Regions from separate parts of the Gelria sp. Kuro-4 genome, predicted to be linked through region 1. Evidence: predicted binding sites of a transcription regulator. Region 1 holds the regulator's gene; the other holds the start of a gene.
The links. Region 1 encodes ArgR, which controls arginine synthesis, uptake and breakdown. Its sites were predicted from a motif close to ANTGNATAAANATACA; they were not measured.
Positions count from the first base shown of each region.

Region 2: the regulator ArgR is predicted to act here: its motif matches at 3,189-3,204, upstream of K5554_RS11445 (basic amino acid ABC transporter substrate-binding protein).

Region 1 is NZ_AP024619.1:1,883,589-1,890,968, forward strand. Features, by position in the region: gene steA (putative cytokinetic ring protein SteA) at 1-308, opposite strand, end outside; gene spo0A (sporulation transcription factor Spo0A) at 403-1,176, opposite strand; gene spoIVB (SpoIVB peptidase) at 1,241-2,599, opposite strand; gene recN (DNA repair protein RecN) at 2,761-4,509, opposite strand; gene argR (arginine repressor) at 4,520-4,972, opposite strand; gene K5554_RS09510 (NAD(+)/NADH kinase) at 4,969-5,892, opposite strand; gene K5554_RS09515 (hypothetical protein) at 5,889-6,413, opposite strand; gene K5554_RS09520 (TlyA family RNA methyltransferase) at 6,538-7,341, opposite strand; gene dxs (1-deoxy-D-xylulose-5-phosphate synthase) at 7,331-7,380, opposite strand, start outside.
Region 2 is NZ_AP024619.1:2,280,732-2,288,111, reverse strand. Features, by position in the region: gene fliD (flagellar filament capping protein FliD) at 1-633, shown strand, start outside; gene fliS (flagellar export chaperone FliS) at 753-1,169, shown strand; gene K5554_RS11455 (hypothetical protein) at 1,156-1,650, shown strand; gene K5554_RS11450 (zinc-ribbon domain containing protein) at 2,022-2,330, shown strand; gene K5554_RS11445 (basic amino acid ABC transporter substrate-binding protein) at 3,329-4,180, shown strand; gene K5554_RS11440 (amino acid ABC transporter permease) at 4,283-4,942, shown strand; gene K5554_RS11435 (amino acid ABC transporter ATP-binding protein) at 4,929-5,651, shown strand; gene hpf (ribosome hibernation-promoting factor, HPF/YfiA family) at 6,325-6,855, shown strand; gene K5554_RS11425 (hypothetical protein) at 7,262-7,380, shown strand, end outside.

The sequences.
Region 1 (7,380 bases):
TTCCTCCAGATTTCGCCGCCTCTGACCTCAATCCAGTCTCCCTCTTTCAGCTGGACAAAGATGCCTTCACCGACTTCATCCACCAGGGGAACACCGGCCTTCAGGAGGAGCTCCGGTCCGCGGTTAGGGAAGGTGCCGGTGGCCGAGCGGCAGGCGTTTACCACTGCCAGCACCTTGCGGTCAAGGAGTGCTTCCGCCGCCACCGAATCCAGGTCCCGGTGGGCCACCACGGCGATGCTGCGGGCCGGAAGCCTGAGGAGCAAACGCTTTGTCGAGCGGTCCAGGTAAGCCCGCGCACGTATGGCCATGCTCAGCCCTCCCGGTCTAGTATGCGATGCGCCGCGCGGAAATATAAGAAGCAGCCTCAGGCTTTAAAACCTGGGGCTGCTCGCTGCACCGGGGTTAGCTCGCTTTACTCTCCACCCGCAGTTTGTCGGCGATCATGGCGATGAACTCCGAATTGGTCGGTTTGCCGCGGTTTACATCGATGGTATAACCGAACAGGCTGTTGATGATCTCGACGTTTCCCCGGCTCCACGCCACCTCGATGGCGTGCCGGATGGCGCGCTCTACGCGGCTGGGGGTGGTGTTATACTTTTCGGCAATCAGCGGGTACAGCTCTTTGGTGATGGCTCCCAAGAGATCAACTTCATTGATCACCATGAGGATGGCTTCGCGTAGGTACAGATACCCTTTGATGTGAGCCGGCACCCCGATCTGATGGATGATGTTGGTCACCTCAAGATCCAGGTTGCGCCCTTTAACCGGCAGGCTGCGGAAGGTGGGCCGCGCCGCCGTTCCAGCCAGCTGGCGGATACGGCTCACGAGGACTTCCAAATTAAAGGGCTTGAGGATGTAGTAATCAGCGCCTAGATCCACTACCCTTTGCGTGATGCTCTCTTGGCCGAAGGCCGTAAGCATGATCACCTTGGGTCGTTTGGCCGGCGGGCGGTCGGCCAGGGTTTCGAGAACACCGATTCCGTCCAGGTGCGGCATGATGATGTCGAGAACCAGCACGTCCGGGTCCGCTGCGTCGAGCTGCTCCAGCACCTCGGTGCCGTTGTAGGCAACGCCCACCAGCTGCATATCGTTTTGTTCTTCGATATACTCTCGCACGAGTTCGCAAAATTCCCTGTTATCGTCGGCAATCATCACCCGGATGGATTCCCCTGCCAAAGCACTTCCCCCTTGTCGTCCGCTTTTCTGCAAGCTATTCGACACGCGTTTCCCACAATCCTCCTCAATTGGCAAAAACATCCGCACTCAAGTCCGCAATAAAGGAAGGAACGAAAACCGTTCCTTCCGCCAGGCGTTTGCTTTTTTCTACCATCCATTCCGCCAGGACCCCGAAGCCGTGACTCGGATCGTTGACGAACACATGCGTGACGATGCCTGCCAGTTTCCCATCTTGGATTATCGGGCTACCGCTCATCCCCTGGACGATGCCGCCGCTTTTCCGCAGCAGCGTTGGATCGGTGATGCAGAGCACCAGGCCCTTGTCGCTGGGCGTTTCCCGGTTCAGCACGCGCTCAATTTCAATTTGAAAGCGTTCTACCCGATCGCGTTCTAAAACGGTGTACATCTCGGCCGGACCGGGATGAACCTCGCCGGCCAGCGCCACGGGAATGGGTTCTTTGAAATACGGGTTACGCAAAGGCATGTTGAGCTGCCCGAAGATCCCAAATTCGGTGTTGGCGCTGATGTCACCCCAGGTGTTTTCCTCGGGTTGAAACACACCGATCTTTTCTCCCGGGTGACCGCGGACGCCGGCGGTGATGCTGGAGATAAGTGCTTTTACAATGGAGCCCTCCCGGATCGGAAGCGGCGTACCGGTATCGGGATCGGTTATCACATGCCCCAAGGCACCGTAATACCCCGTCAGCGGATCATAAAAGGATAAGGTACCTACTCCATTAGCCCCATCCCGCACGTAGAGCCCGATGCGGTAATGATTGCCCGGGCTCGGCAGGGGGTCCACCTCAACCAGGTGCGTGTCCGCCCCGCGCCGCAGCTTAATGCGGACGGAACGGCCTTCGCGCCCCGCCTGCTCCACCGCCTGGGCAAGATCGGTGATGGTGACGAGCGCTTTACCATCGGCTTCCAGTAGAAGATCTCCGGTTGTTATACCGGCGTCGCGTGCAGGGGAACGAGGGCGCCCCGGGGAAGCGGATAGGTTATCATAACCGACCACAATTATGCCCTGACTGGTAAGAAGGACCCCGATGGAATGCCCCCCCGGGACGATTCTCTCCGGGACCTTGGTGTTCACAACCACTCGCTTCCACGGGATACCAAAGAGCAGAAACTCCATTTCGGTCCGCCCGGGCCGGGCCGATTCCAAGGTTAAGGGACCGGACAGGCTGATGCTGGCCGGTTGACCGGTCAGCCAGCGGTTGTTGAGCTTGAGGCCACTCCCCTGACGCAGGCGCACCGCAGCGGGGAAAGGCAGGTTGAGGCGCAGGGAGTGACACTCGCCCACTGGAAGCTTGATTGCCTCGGGGAAGGCTACGGCACTGCGAAACTGCGGCGTTAAAGTAGTAAGAACAATCAAGGTTGCCAGTATCAGGCCACACCAACCACGACGGTTCAGACCGCCCACACAAGGTCACTCCTTGCTTAAGCTTGGAATGCGCAACCTCCTTTCCGTCAGCGATAAAAAAAGAAACCTAGGAACAGGTTGCCCTGTACCCGGTTTCTTTATGCTTCCCGGAACTTGGCGGCACCGGCCGCGCGTCGCCCTTTCCAATAAATTACATAAACTCACTTTGACCTTTTGAGGTCTAACGTTTTCTTAAGTTGAGCCGCTGCAGCCAGCAATTCTGCGGCATGCTGCCGCACGGCGGCGGTTACCTTGGCCCCGGCCAGCATGCGTCCCAGCTCCTCAATGCGCGGGGCGGGCGTCAGCTGCGCCACTTCCGTGAATGTTTTACCGGCGCGCACAGCTTTCGAAATTTGAAAGTGCACATCGCCCAGCGCGGCGATTTGCGGCAAATGCGTGATACAAATTACCTGGTGATAACGACTGACCTCCGCCAGCTTGGCTGCCACCGCCTGGGCGGCACGGCCGCCGATGCCGGCGTCCACTTCATCGAAGATGAGCGTGGGGACGGAGTCGTAGGCCGCGAGAATGGTTTTGATGGCCAGCATCACTCGCGACAGTTCACCCCCAGAAGCAATCCTGGCCAGCGGTCGCGGCGGCTCGCCCGGATTGGCGGCGAGGAGGAACTCAACCCGATCAAAACCATCAGGGCCCGGTCGAAGCGTTTTGCCTTGCCACGGCAAGCCGCAGGGGTCTTCTTCGTAAGAAAAGGCCACCTTAAAACAGGCGCCGGCCATCCCCAGGTCGGCCAATTCCGCCGTCAACTCGGTCTCCAGAGCAGCGGCCAGCTCGCGTCGGGCCCGGGACAAGGCCGCCGCACGTTCCGCTAAGCAGCCTGCGGTGGCGCTGAGCTCTTCTTTAATGCCGGCGCCGTCCTCACGGGCCCGGGCGAGCTCTTCGAGTTCGCAGGCTGCCTGCTCACGGTAGGCCAGGATCTCTTCCACGGTGGCTCCGTACTTGCGGGCCAAATCGCCGATGAGGTGCAAGCGGTCTTCGACCGCCTCCAGGCGCCCAGGATCGAGGCTAAAGTTTTCCTGGTAGTGTCTTAGCTCCGGGATCGCTTCCTCGATACCGTAGCGGGCACCCGCCACCGCCGTTTCCAAGGAGGCCAGGCGTTTATCAATGGCTGCGGCTTCCTGGAGGAGGGCCTGGGCGCGGCTCAACGCCGCCAGGGCGCCTGCTTCATCTTGGGCGCCGTACAGAAGGCCATAGGCTGCTTGTACCAACGTCACCAATTTTTCTTGCTGCGCCAAGATGCGCTGCTCGTCCTTAAGTTCTTCCAGCTCGCCGCTGCGCAGCTTAGCAGCATCGATCTCTTTAACTTGAAAGCTCAGCACTTCCTGGCGGCGGGCCCTCTCTTGCTCCGACGCCGCGTACTTTTTCAGCGCCGCCTTTAGGTTGAGGAAACGCTGGTATAGCTGGCGTACCTCCGCCACCAAAGCCAGGTGCTCCGTCCCGCCTAAAGCATCCAGAAAGCTCAGGTGTGTTCCTGGGTTTAGGAGGCTTTGGTGTTGATGTTGGCCGTGGATGTCCACTAAAAAAGCGGCTATTTCCTTGAGCTGGGTGGTTGTCACCAGGTGTCCGTTGATCCGGCAGACGTTGCGGCCGGAGGTATTGAGTTCGCGCGCTAAAACCAGGCTGTTGTCTTGAGCGGCGATGCCCTGATCTGCGAGGGCGCCCGCCACGGGGTGACCGGGCGGGAAGCTGAAGCAGGCCTCCACCCGGGCGCTGCCGGCGCCCGCACGGATGTACTCCGCGGAGGCACGTTCCCCCAGTGTCATCCCCAAAGCATCGATGATGATCGATTTGCCGGCGCCGGTCTCGCCGGTGAGAATGTTGAGACCAGCGGAAAACTCAAGAGCGAGGTTGTCGATCAAGGCGAAGTTGTAGATCGTGAGGGCTTCCAGCACGGTACCACCTCTACCCCATCAGTTGTTCAAAGCCCTTTAAAACCTCGGCTACTTTTTCCTTGCGCTTGATGACCACAAGTATGGTATCGTCCCCCGCCACTGTCCCGATGATGTCTTCCCAATCCAGGCTGTCAATGGCGGAACCCACTGCCTGTGCAGAACCCGGCAAAGATTTGATTACAATGAGGTTTTCGCTGCTGTCCATGCTGAAGACTGATTCACGGAAGATGCGCCGGAGCCGGGATTCAATGGTGCCTTTGGGCAGTTCAGGGGGCAGAGCATAGCAGTAGCGGTCCTGGCCGCTCGGTACCTTGATGAGGCGCAGCTCCTTAATGTCGCGGGAAACAGTGGCCTGCGTCACCTCAAAGCCGCTCTTTTTTAAGAGTTCGGCCAGCTCCTCCTGCGTCTCGATCGGCTGTGCGTTAATAAGTTCCAGGATCTTCATTTGCCGCCGTACCTTCATTCTGTTCCTTCGCCCTCCTCTCCTTCTTTGCACCTCTGATCAGGGTCCGGTCCCTCCACGATGGGCGTATCCTGCAGCCTGGTCCGCAGGATACGGTAAAAGCACTGCCCAGGCAGACGGATCAGCCGGGCGCGGAAGGGGGCCTTGGTGACCACGATGCTGTCTTCCGGTTCTAAGGGGTAACCTTTTTGGCCGTCGACCGTGAGCATGATGTCCCCGTGGTCGGAACTGACCGTCGCCCGCAGCGTCTCCTGTCCCGAGATCACGATGCTGCGCGCGGAGAGGGTGTGGGGGCAAATGGGGGTTATGATCAGGCAGTCCAAGGCCGGGTTGAGAATGGGTCCGCCGGCCGAGAGCGAGTAGGCGGTCGAGCCGGTGGCCGTGGCGACAATTATCCCATCGCCGGGGTAGGTGGTAAGGTATTCACCGTTGATGTAACAAGAGACGGCGATGATGCGCGCGAAAGCTCCCTTGGTGATGACCACGTCGTTGAGCGCCAAGGACTCCTCCACTTGTTGGCCGCGGCGCCGGATAACGGCTTTAAGGAGCGTGCGTTCATCCACGCTGCAACGTCCCTGCACCAGCTGGGCCAGGGCCTGCTCCAACTGCTCCGGCTCGGCGGCGGTCAGAAAACCCAGCCGGCCCAGGTTGATTCCCAGCACAGGAACGCCGGCCTCGGCGAAGAGCCGTGCCGCACCCAGGAGCGTCCCATCGCCGCCCAGGGAGATGACCAAGTCTGCTGTTTGTCGCAGATTATGGAGCGATGTGGCCAGGTCAGGAAAGCCGAGAAAAGCGGCGTCCACAGGCAACAAGTAGGCGTTTAAGCCGTGCTCCCGGCAGTATGTAACAATAAAGCGCCCCATTTCCCGGGCCGGTGCTTTTTCCTTGTTCACTATCAAGGCCACGTTTGTTACTTTCACAGCCGCATCCCCTTACCCAAAATGTAGACCACAGCGCCGCCGAGAATAAACCCGACCGTTCCGGCGAGCCCCAACAGGGCGCAGGTACGCCCGGCGCAAGCGTGACCGAAGGTCACCTCTTTGTGTTTCCCTTTTTCCGTATCCAGCAGGATAACGCCCCAAGGGTGAAAGGCCAGTTGGTAAAAAAGCAGCTTCTGGCGGGCGTCGCTACCCAGGGTAGGAGGAAATTGGCCGCTTATTAATTCTACCACATAAGTATGAAACCCTTTTCGGGCCAGGAAATCGGCTTGCACGGTAAGGTAATGGGGGCGACCGTTCACCTTGGTTAAGAGACGGGCGCTGGGCCGGCGGCGTACCACGTGAAAGCCGTAGCCTTTAAGTAACTCGCCGGCCTTAAGCTCGCTGCGCTTCGCTCCCTGCCAGCGCCGGCGGGACAGCCGGCGTGCCAGGCGGGTAGAGGTAGTATACAGGATAAAGATAGCAATTATGAGTCCCAGTGCGTAAACATCGCTCGGAGTCACCCTACACCCTCCCTTTTGTAATTCGCCGGCAGGGCGCGAAATCCTGTACGCTCTCCCCACCGGGCGAAATTAAGGGCGTTTGCGCTGCAAGGAAAGAGCCAGGCCTCCTTCAAGGAGCCCTGGCTTAACCGCGGGCTGCATCTAGCTCGGCATGGGCGGCCGCCACCACAGCGGCGAGGCTGGGCAAAGGTACGGTGGGGCCTTCCCGGGCGTAGAGAAGGTATTCAATATTGCCCTTTGTTCCCTTGATGGGCGAATAATCGACGCCGGCGCACGTTACGTACTTCCCGATTTCCGCCACGATTTCCGCCAGCACTTCCTGGTGCAGCGCGGGGCTTCGTACGATGCCCCCCTTACCCACCCTGCCCTTTCCCACTTCAAACTGGGGTTTCACCAGGGCTACGATCTCCTTTTGTCCGGTCAAGAGGCCCGCGACTACAGGCACCACTTTGGTCAGCGAGATGAAAGAGACATCGATACAGGCTATCTCCGGCGGCGGGGTCAGGGTGCCGGGGGCAAGGTGACGAATATTGGTGCGCTCCAGGACCACCACCCGCGGGTCCTGCCTCAGCTTCCAAGCCAGCTGGCCATAACCGACGTCGACGGCATAAACGCGGGCGGCGCCGTTTTGCAGCGCGCAATCGCTAAACCCGCCGGTGGAAGCGCCCACGTCCAGCACCACCTTGCCGGCGAAATCAAGCTGAAAGCTCCTTATGGCCTTTTCCAGTTTCAGGCCGCCGCGGCTCACATAGGGTAGCTCGGAGCCGGTCAGGGTGAGTTCGGCGCCCGCCGGAACCCGTGTTCCCGGCTTCTCCGCCGGCCGGCCGTTAACCAAGACTTCACCGGCCAGCACGCGGGCTTGGGCCCGCTCGCGCGTCGGTGCCAGGCCTCTTTCTACGAGGAGCACATCCAGGCGTTTACCGGCCATGGGCCTGTGCCACCTGGGCCAAGGCCACGGGCTGCTGCC
Region 2 (7,380 bases), 400 kb from region 1:
GAAGGCACTACCGTCACTGTTGCTGCTGATACGCAAAAGGTAGTAGATGCTGTAAAAGCCTTTGTGGATCAATACAATACCACCTGGAACGCGATCAAGGAAAAGATGTCCTACAACGCGGCAACCAAGGAAGCAGGAGTGTTGTTGGGCGACAGCGGCTTGCAGGGTATTCAGGCACAGCTACGCCGCTTGGTTACTGACCCAGTTACCTCGGCCACGGGCCCATTGAACAGCTTAGCGGACATAGGAATAAGCACAGGAGCTATAGGGACTGGTGTTTCCGCAGACGGAACGCTGACGCTGGACGAAGCGAAGCTGAGAGACGCGCTCACCCAGGACCCCGGTGCCGTAGTTTCTTTATTTACCTCGCAGACCGACGGTGTAGCTACCCGCTTGGATGGCTACCTTCAGCGCGTGACCTCCAGTGACACGACCGGCCTCATCACGTCCCGCGAAAATTCACTGGACGCGCAAATCAAGGACCTTCAAGACCAAATCGACCGGATGGATCAGCGGCTGGCACTGCGGGAGGACAACCTGCGGCGGCAATTCACGCAACTGGAAGTCATACTGTCCCAGGCGCAGGCCCAAGGAGAGTGGCTGGCGGGACAGCTCAAAACCCTGGGGAGTTGATGGGTAAGGCGTGCGGGTTCGCTCGGACAGGCGGCATATCAGGGTTGAACTGGTCAACAGGTGGATTATGCAGTTGAGACGACTGAACGGGCAAGCAGTGTATTTGGAGGAATGCAGACGTGTTGGGGGAAAACCCTTATGCCAGATATCAGGAGACTCAGGTGAATACAGCCTCGCTGGGCCAGTTGCTACTCATGCTGTACGATGCAGCCATTCGACTGGCGCGCGATGGAAGCGAGGCGCTGAAGGCCGGGCGGACAGAGGAAGCCCACCGGGCTTTGCTTAAGGCGCAGGATATGGTGGCCGAACTTACGAGTTCTTTGGACCTCGATGCGGGGAGCGTGGCGCTCAATCTCTACCGCCTGTACGACTACATGTCCCGTCGCCTGATAGAAGCCAACATCAAACGTGATCCCCAGCCGGCCGCCGAGGTAGTGACGCTTCTATCCGGCTTACGCGAAGCATGGGCTGAGGTGATGCACCAGGGTGTAGCTGGCCCTGTTGCCGGAGGAGGTCTCAACGTTGGCGGCCGCTGAAGCGGCTCCCGCCCAAGACGGCTGGAGCAACTTGGCTAAATTCTGGCATAACCAGAAGACTATTACCGATCAGATGGTCGCATGTACTGAAGCAGCGCTTACCGCCATCAAGGAAGGTGCCCTTGAGACGGCTCTGGGTGCCTTGGCCGATCGCGCTAAACTGATGGCCGAGTCAGAACAGCTGGAGAAGCAGGCAGGGACCCTTAGACTGGCGCTGGGGCGCACCGCTGCGGGGCCGGGCGGGCTTTTGGGTGCAGCGCCGGCCCTTTGGAAAGAGGAACTCAAGGCGGCCTATGAAGGGCGGCTCGGCGCCTTGGAACGGGCACTTGCTCTTAACACGGAGTTGGTAGAGGCACTGACAGGCTTTAAACGCAAGCTCCAGGGAGACATGGAACAGTTGGTCAAGCTCCGGCACACAGCCTTCCAGTACCGGCCGAAGGATGTAACGGGCGAAGGACGCTTCATCGATTCGCGTGGATAAGAAGAAGGGGTCAGGCTCAAAATCTTCCCAAAACAGCTTGCTTTTTTCTGCCAGCTGCTCTATAATGAGGCTACCAATGGCTTAGGTCTGTGGTTGCAAATCGATGCCAGCCGCGGGCGAAACGATCCACGTAAGGCAGTTGAAGGACTGCTGAGCATGGGGCGGCTTAGGGGTAAGTCCTGCCCGGGAGCGCGGGAGGGGCCTGAGGACCGGAGGGTGGCCGGTTCTGAACAGGGCTTTCCGAGCGGCCCGGAGAGAAGGAGTAGTGAGGGGCGAAGGCCCGGAGCGAGACTTCCAGCAGGCGGGTGTGGGGGCAAAGACCAGGTCAGCTAAGCTATGGTAATCAATCCAAAGTGAGGGGATTTTTTCGCATGGCCTTTGAGGACAAAGTGCTAACCTGTCGGGATTGCGGCAAAGAGTTCGTGTTTACGGCCGGTGAGCAGGAGTTTTATGCGGAGAAGGGCTTCACCAACGAGCCCTCGCGCTGCCGCGAATGCCGACAGGCGCGCAAGCAGGCCAATGCCAACCGTACTGGCGCTGGCAGGCCCCCGCGGGAGATGTACGACGCTGTGTGTGCGAACTGCGGCCAGCCCACCCAGGTGCCCTTTAAGCCGCGCAACGACCGCCCTGTGTACTGCCGCGAGTGCTATGAAGCAATGCGGGCGGCCAACGTGAGGTAACCGGACGAAGGACAAATTACCCGGGCAGGTGGTGCCCGGGTTTTTGTATTAGAGGAGAGGGGACAGGTCGGCAATTCTGGGTAGAGACGAGGGCCCGACCTGTCCCCATGGCAACCCTGGAGGCGTTTCTTTTGGAAGTCGGGTGTGCCGTGGAGTTGCACAAAGGCTTCCGGAGAGGTGACAGGTCGGCAATCTGGGGAGGAGACGAGGGCCCGACCTGTCCCCATGGCAACCCAGGATCCGTTACTTTCGGCGGGTAGGTGTGCCGTGTGCGTAGTAGGAACTGGCGCAGGGTGGGACAGGTCGGCAATTCGGGGATAGGAGTGGGGGACAGGTCGGCAATCCAGGGTGACCATTGAGGGCCCGACCTGTCCCCATGCCCGACCTGTCCCCATGGCAACCCAGGGTACGTTTCTGTCGGAAGGTGGGTGTGCCGTGAGGCCCGACCTGTCCCCATGGCAACCCAGGATCCGTTGCTCTCGGCAGGTGGGTGTGCGTGTGCGCAGTGGGGACCGGCGCAGGATAGGACAGGTCGGCAACTCCCACGGCAATAGGCGACAGGGACCGGGACCGTTCGTGGGACTTCGACACGGTGCGCGGAGCTCTCCCCAGGTTTGCCCACAGGACAAGCCCCTGAGGCGGAAGTTTTCAACAGGTTTATCCACATTATCCACAGGAAAGTGGCCCGCCGGTGCAGGCATAGGGACCGTAGGAGCATGCAACCGGGTCTGTAGCCGGTGCCGCAGGTGACATAAGGCGCTGCACCTGTCCGCGCAGCGGGCAGCCGGCACACGCGGGCCATCGGGGCCGAACGGGGACCGGTGAGAGTCGAAGCTCAGGGAGAGGCACCGGCATAAATATGCATAAAGATGCATACTGATGAGGCAGCGGAGCGTAGGCGCACAACACGGCTGAAATTGGGACTTGTAACATTATGCCTCGGCGTGTATAATGATGAACATGAAGGACGGCAATAACGCGGACAGGGGGTTCAAGTGGTGAAAAAGTTCTTCACTCTCGGCCTGGTTGTTCTCCTGGCGGTGTCGCTTCTGGTGACGGGTTGCAGCTCGAAGCCGGCGGCGGAGCCGCAAAAGCCGGCGGAGGGCGGTCAGCCGGCGGAGCAGGGCCAGGCGCAGCAGCCGGCGGAGCAGCCGGTGCTCCGGGTAGGTTTTAACGCGGCGTTCCCACCCTTTGAAAGTGTGAACGACAAGGGAGAGTTTGAAGGCTTCGATGTCGACCTGGCCAACGCCCTGGGCAAGGAGCTGGGGATGAAGGTGGAGTTCACCGATGTGGCCTGGGAGACGATCTTCGCCGGGCTGCTCGCCAAGAAGTACGACGTGATCATCTCCGGCGTAACGATCACCGACGAGCGCAAAGAGAAGATGAACTTCTCGGACCCGTACTTTGAGGCCGGCCAGGTGATTATGGTTCGCAAGGACTACGATGGGATCAAGAGTGAGAAGGACTTCGCCGGCAAGAAGCTCGGCGTGCAGATCAGCACCACCGCCGATGAGGTCCTGACCCGCATGCAGGAAGGCACCGGTGAGTACGCAGGCAAAAAGGTGGACATCAAGGAGATCAAGCGCTACGACAACTACCCGCAGGCGTTCCTGGACCTGCAGAACGGGAACCTGGACGCCGTGGTGGTGGACCTGCCGGTGGGCGTGCCTTACGCCAACAAGCACGCCGACAAGGTTAAGCTGGTGAGCGACAAGCCGTTCGTGGCCGAGTACACCGGTATCGCCCTGCGCAAGGAGGACACCGATCTCCTGAACAAGATCAACGCCGCCCTCAAGAAGTTCAAGGAAGACGGCACCTACCAGCAGATTTACGATAAGTGGTTTAAGTAAAGCACTACCACCGGGGAGCACAGGTGGCGGCCAGCGGGCGCTTTGCCCGCCGGCCGTCGTGTGTCTCTTTGTCATCCTGGGGAGAGGAGAAATTGACAAGGTATGGATTGGGGAGTAGTCCCGCAGATAATGCCGCTCCTTTTGATCGGCGTCCGCGTCACCATTCTGATCACGTTTCTTTCCGTTCTTACTGGACTTATGATCGGTACTTTCGGCGGCATGGCGCGCCTGTCCAAGAACTCCGTAATCTATGGCATCGCCACCTTTTACGTGGAGGTTATCCGCGGCACGCCGCTTATGGTGCAGCTTTTCCTGGTGTATTACGGGCTGCCGCAGGTGACGGGCGTAAATCTCCCCCCGGAGCTCGCCGGCTGGCTGGCCTTCAGCATCAACAGCGGCGCCTATGTTTCGGAGATTGTGCGCGCCGGCATCCAGTCCATCGATCGCGGCCAGCGCGAGGCGGCACGTTCCCTGGGTATGACCTTTGGTCAGTCCATGCGCTACGTTATCCTGCCCCAGGCCTTCCGCAACATCATGCCGGCCTTGGGCAACGAATTCATTACGCTCCTTAAGGATTCGGCCCTCATGTCCACCATCGCCGTGCCGGAGCTCATGCGCTACGGGCAGATGATGGTGGGGCGCAAGGTAGAGCCGTTTCCTATTTACATCACCGTAGGCGTTATCTATCTAATCCTTACGCTGTCCCTCAGCCAAGTGGTGCGGCGGGCGGAGAGGAGGTTGGGTACAGGTGATCGAGCTTAGGAATGTGCACAAGCACTTCGGGCACCTGCACGTCCTTAAAGGCATTACGAATAAGGTGGACCAAGGCGAGGTTGTTGTGATCATCGGCCCGAGCGGTTCGGGCAAGTCGACGCTCCTTCGCTGCATCAACTACCTGGAGGAGCCGAGCGAGGGCGAGATTGTGGTGGACGGGATCAAGCTCAACCACTCGGCCACCAACATCAACCGGGTGCGGCAGGAGGTGGGGATGGTGTTCCAGTCCTTCAACCTCTTCCCGCACATGACGGTGCTGGATAACATCACCCTGGCGCCGCAGAAGGTGCGCAAAATGGGGAAAGCGGAGTCGGAGGAGATCGCCCGCGACCTCTTGGCGAAGGTGGGGCTTTCCGAGAAGGCGGACGCCTACCCGCGGCAGCTTTCCGGGGGGCAGCAGCAGCGCGTGGCCATCGCCCGGGCGCTGGCGATGCAGCCGAAGGTGATGCTCTTTGACGAGCCCACGTCGGCGCTCGACCCGGAGATGATCGGCGAGGTGCTGGATGTGATGAAGCAGCTCGCCCGCGACGGGATGACGATGGTGGTGGTGACCCACGAGATGGGCTTTGCCCGCGAGGTGGGTGACCGGGTGCTGTTTATGGACGACGGGAAGATCGTCGAGGAAGGCAAACCGGCCGCCATCTTCCAGAACCCGCAGAATGAGCGCACCCAGGCGTTTTTAAGCAAAATCCTCTAAGCTGGACCTTCGGACCTTCGGAAGCTCACCGAAGGCCCTTTTGGTTTGCGCGGGGCGGGAAGGATTTTCCTCGGGCGCGGGGAATAATGTATGGGGACAGGTCTGTTTAGCGGTATGGGGACAGGTCGGCAATTCAGGGTTGAGACGAGGGCCCGACCTGTCCCCATGGCAACCCAGGGTACGTTTCTTCCGGCAGGTGAGTTTGCCGTGAGGCCCGACCTGTCCCCATGGCAACCCTGGGAGACGTTTCTGTCGGGAGGTGGGTGTGCCGTGTAGCCGGGATGACCGGCGCAAGCAGGACAGGTCGGCAATTCGGGGTAGAGACGAGGGCCCGACCTGTCCCCATGGCAACCCAGGGTACGTTTCTTCCGGCAGGTGAGTTTGCCGTGAGGACTGACCTGTCCCCATGGCAACCCGGGAGACGTTTCTGTCGGGAGGTGGGTGTGCCGTGTAGCCGGGATGACCGGCGCAAGCAGGACAGGTCGGCAATTCGGGGTAGAGACGAGGGCCCGACCTGTCCCCCCTGGCAACCCAGGGTACGTTTCTTCCGGCAGGTGAGTTTGCCGTGAGGACTGACCTGTCCCCATGGCAACCCGGGAGACGTTTCCTACGGGAATCGGGTTGCCGTGCGGCCCCACGCACGCAGGCTTTCGCGTAGAAAGGAGTGGTCAGGATGCGGATCACTGTCCGCGGGAAAAACATCGAAATCACGCCTGCCTTGCGCGACTATGTCGAAAAGAAAATGGGCAAGCTCCCGAAACTCCTGGACGACATTACAGAAGCCACGGTAACGCTCGGGGTGGAACGGGACCGGCACATGGTGGAGGTGACGGTGCCGGTGGGCGGCCGGTTGCTCCGGGGCGAAGTGGCCAGCGGCGACATGTACGCCTCCATCGACATGGTGATTGAAAAGCTGGAGAAGCAGATTGAAAAGTATAAAACCCGCCTCGCCCGTAAAGTGAAAAACGGCAGCGTCCTGGACCTGGCCGCCGGAGTCGGCGGGCGCCCGGCCGATGAAGAAGAGCCGCACCTGGTGCGCACCAAGCGCTTCGCCGTAAAGCCTATGCCGGTGGACGAGGCCCTCCTCCAGATGAACCTTTTGGGTCACGATTTCTTCGTGTTCCGCAACGCCGAAACGGAAGAGGTGAACGTGGTCTACCGCCGGCGCGATGGGAACTACGGGCTCATCGAGCCGCTGCGTTAAGAAGCTCGTGCGGGCACCCGGCACGGCCGCCGAGGCCGACCCGCCGGCCTGTTTCCCGCACGGCGGTGACGACCGGCCTAACTTGATAAGAACGTAGGCGAGCCGGCCGCCGCGCCGCCCGGGGGCGCGGGGCCGGCCTTGCTTTCTGACACTATACAACACTACAAATATATTGGCCCGTGCCTGTCCCGGGTTACAGGCATAGCAGGAAAAATCTCTCTGAGGTCGAAAATAATAGCAGGTAGGTAAATTACATGGATTATTCTGTACGTGGGTTTCCTTCGGCCTTTTTCTTGCTTCTCCCTCCTTGTCCGACAGCAATGCCAGAGCCGTTTGTATGCCACCATTTTCTTGTGCGCGGCCCGGGGATGATGCCTGCAACTTAGAAGAGAATGGAGGAAGAACTTTGCCCGACATCAAAAAAGGGGTTTCGGCAGCAGAGCTGGAGGGCATCCTGCGCCAGATACGGGACGTAATCTCGGCCCGTGTGGTTCTCGACGAGACAAGCGCCATTCAGGAGATCCA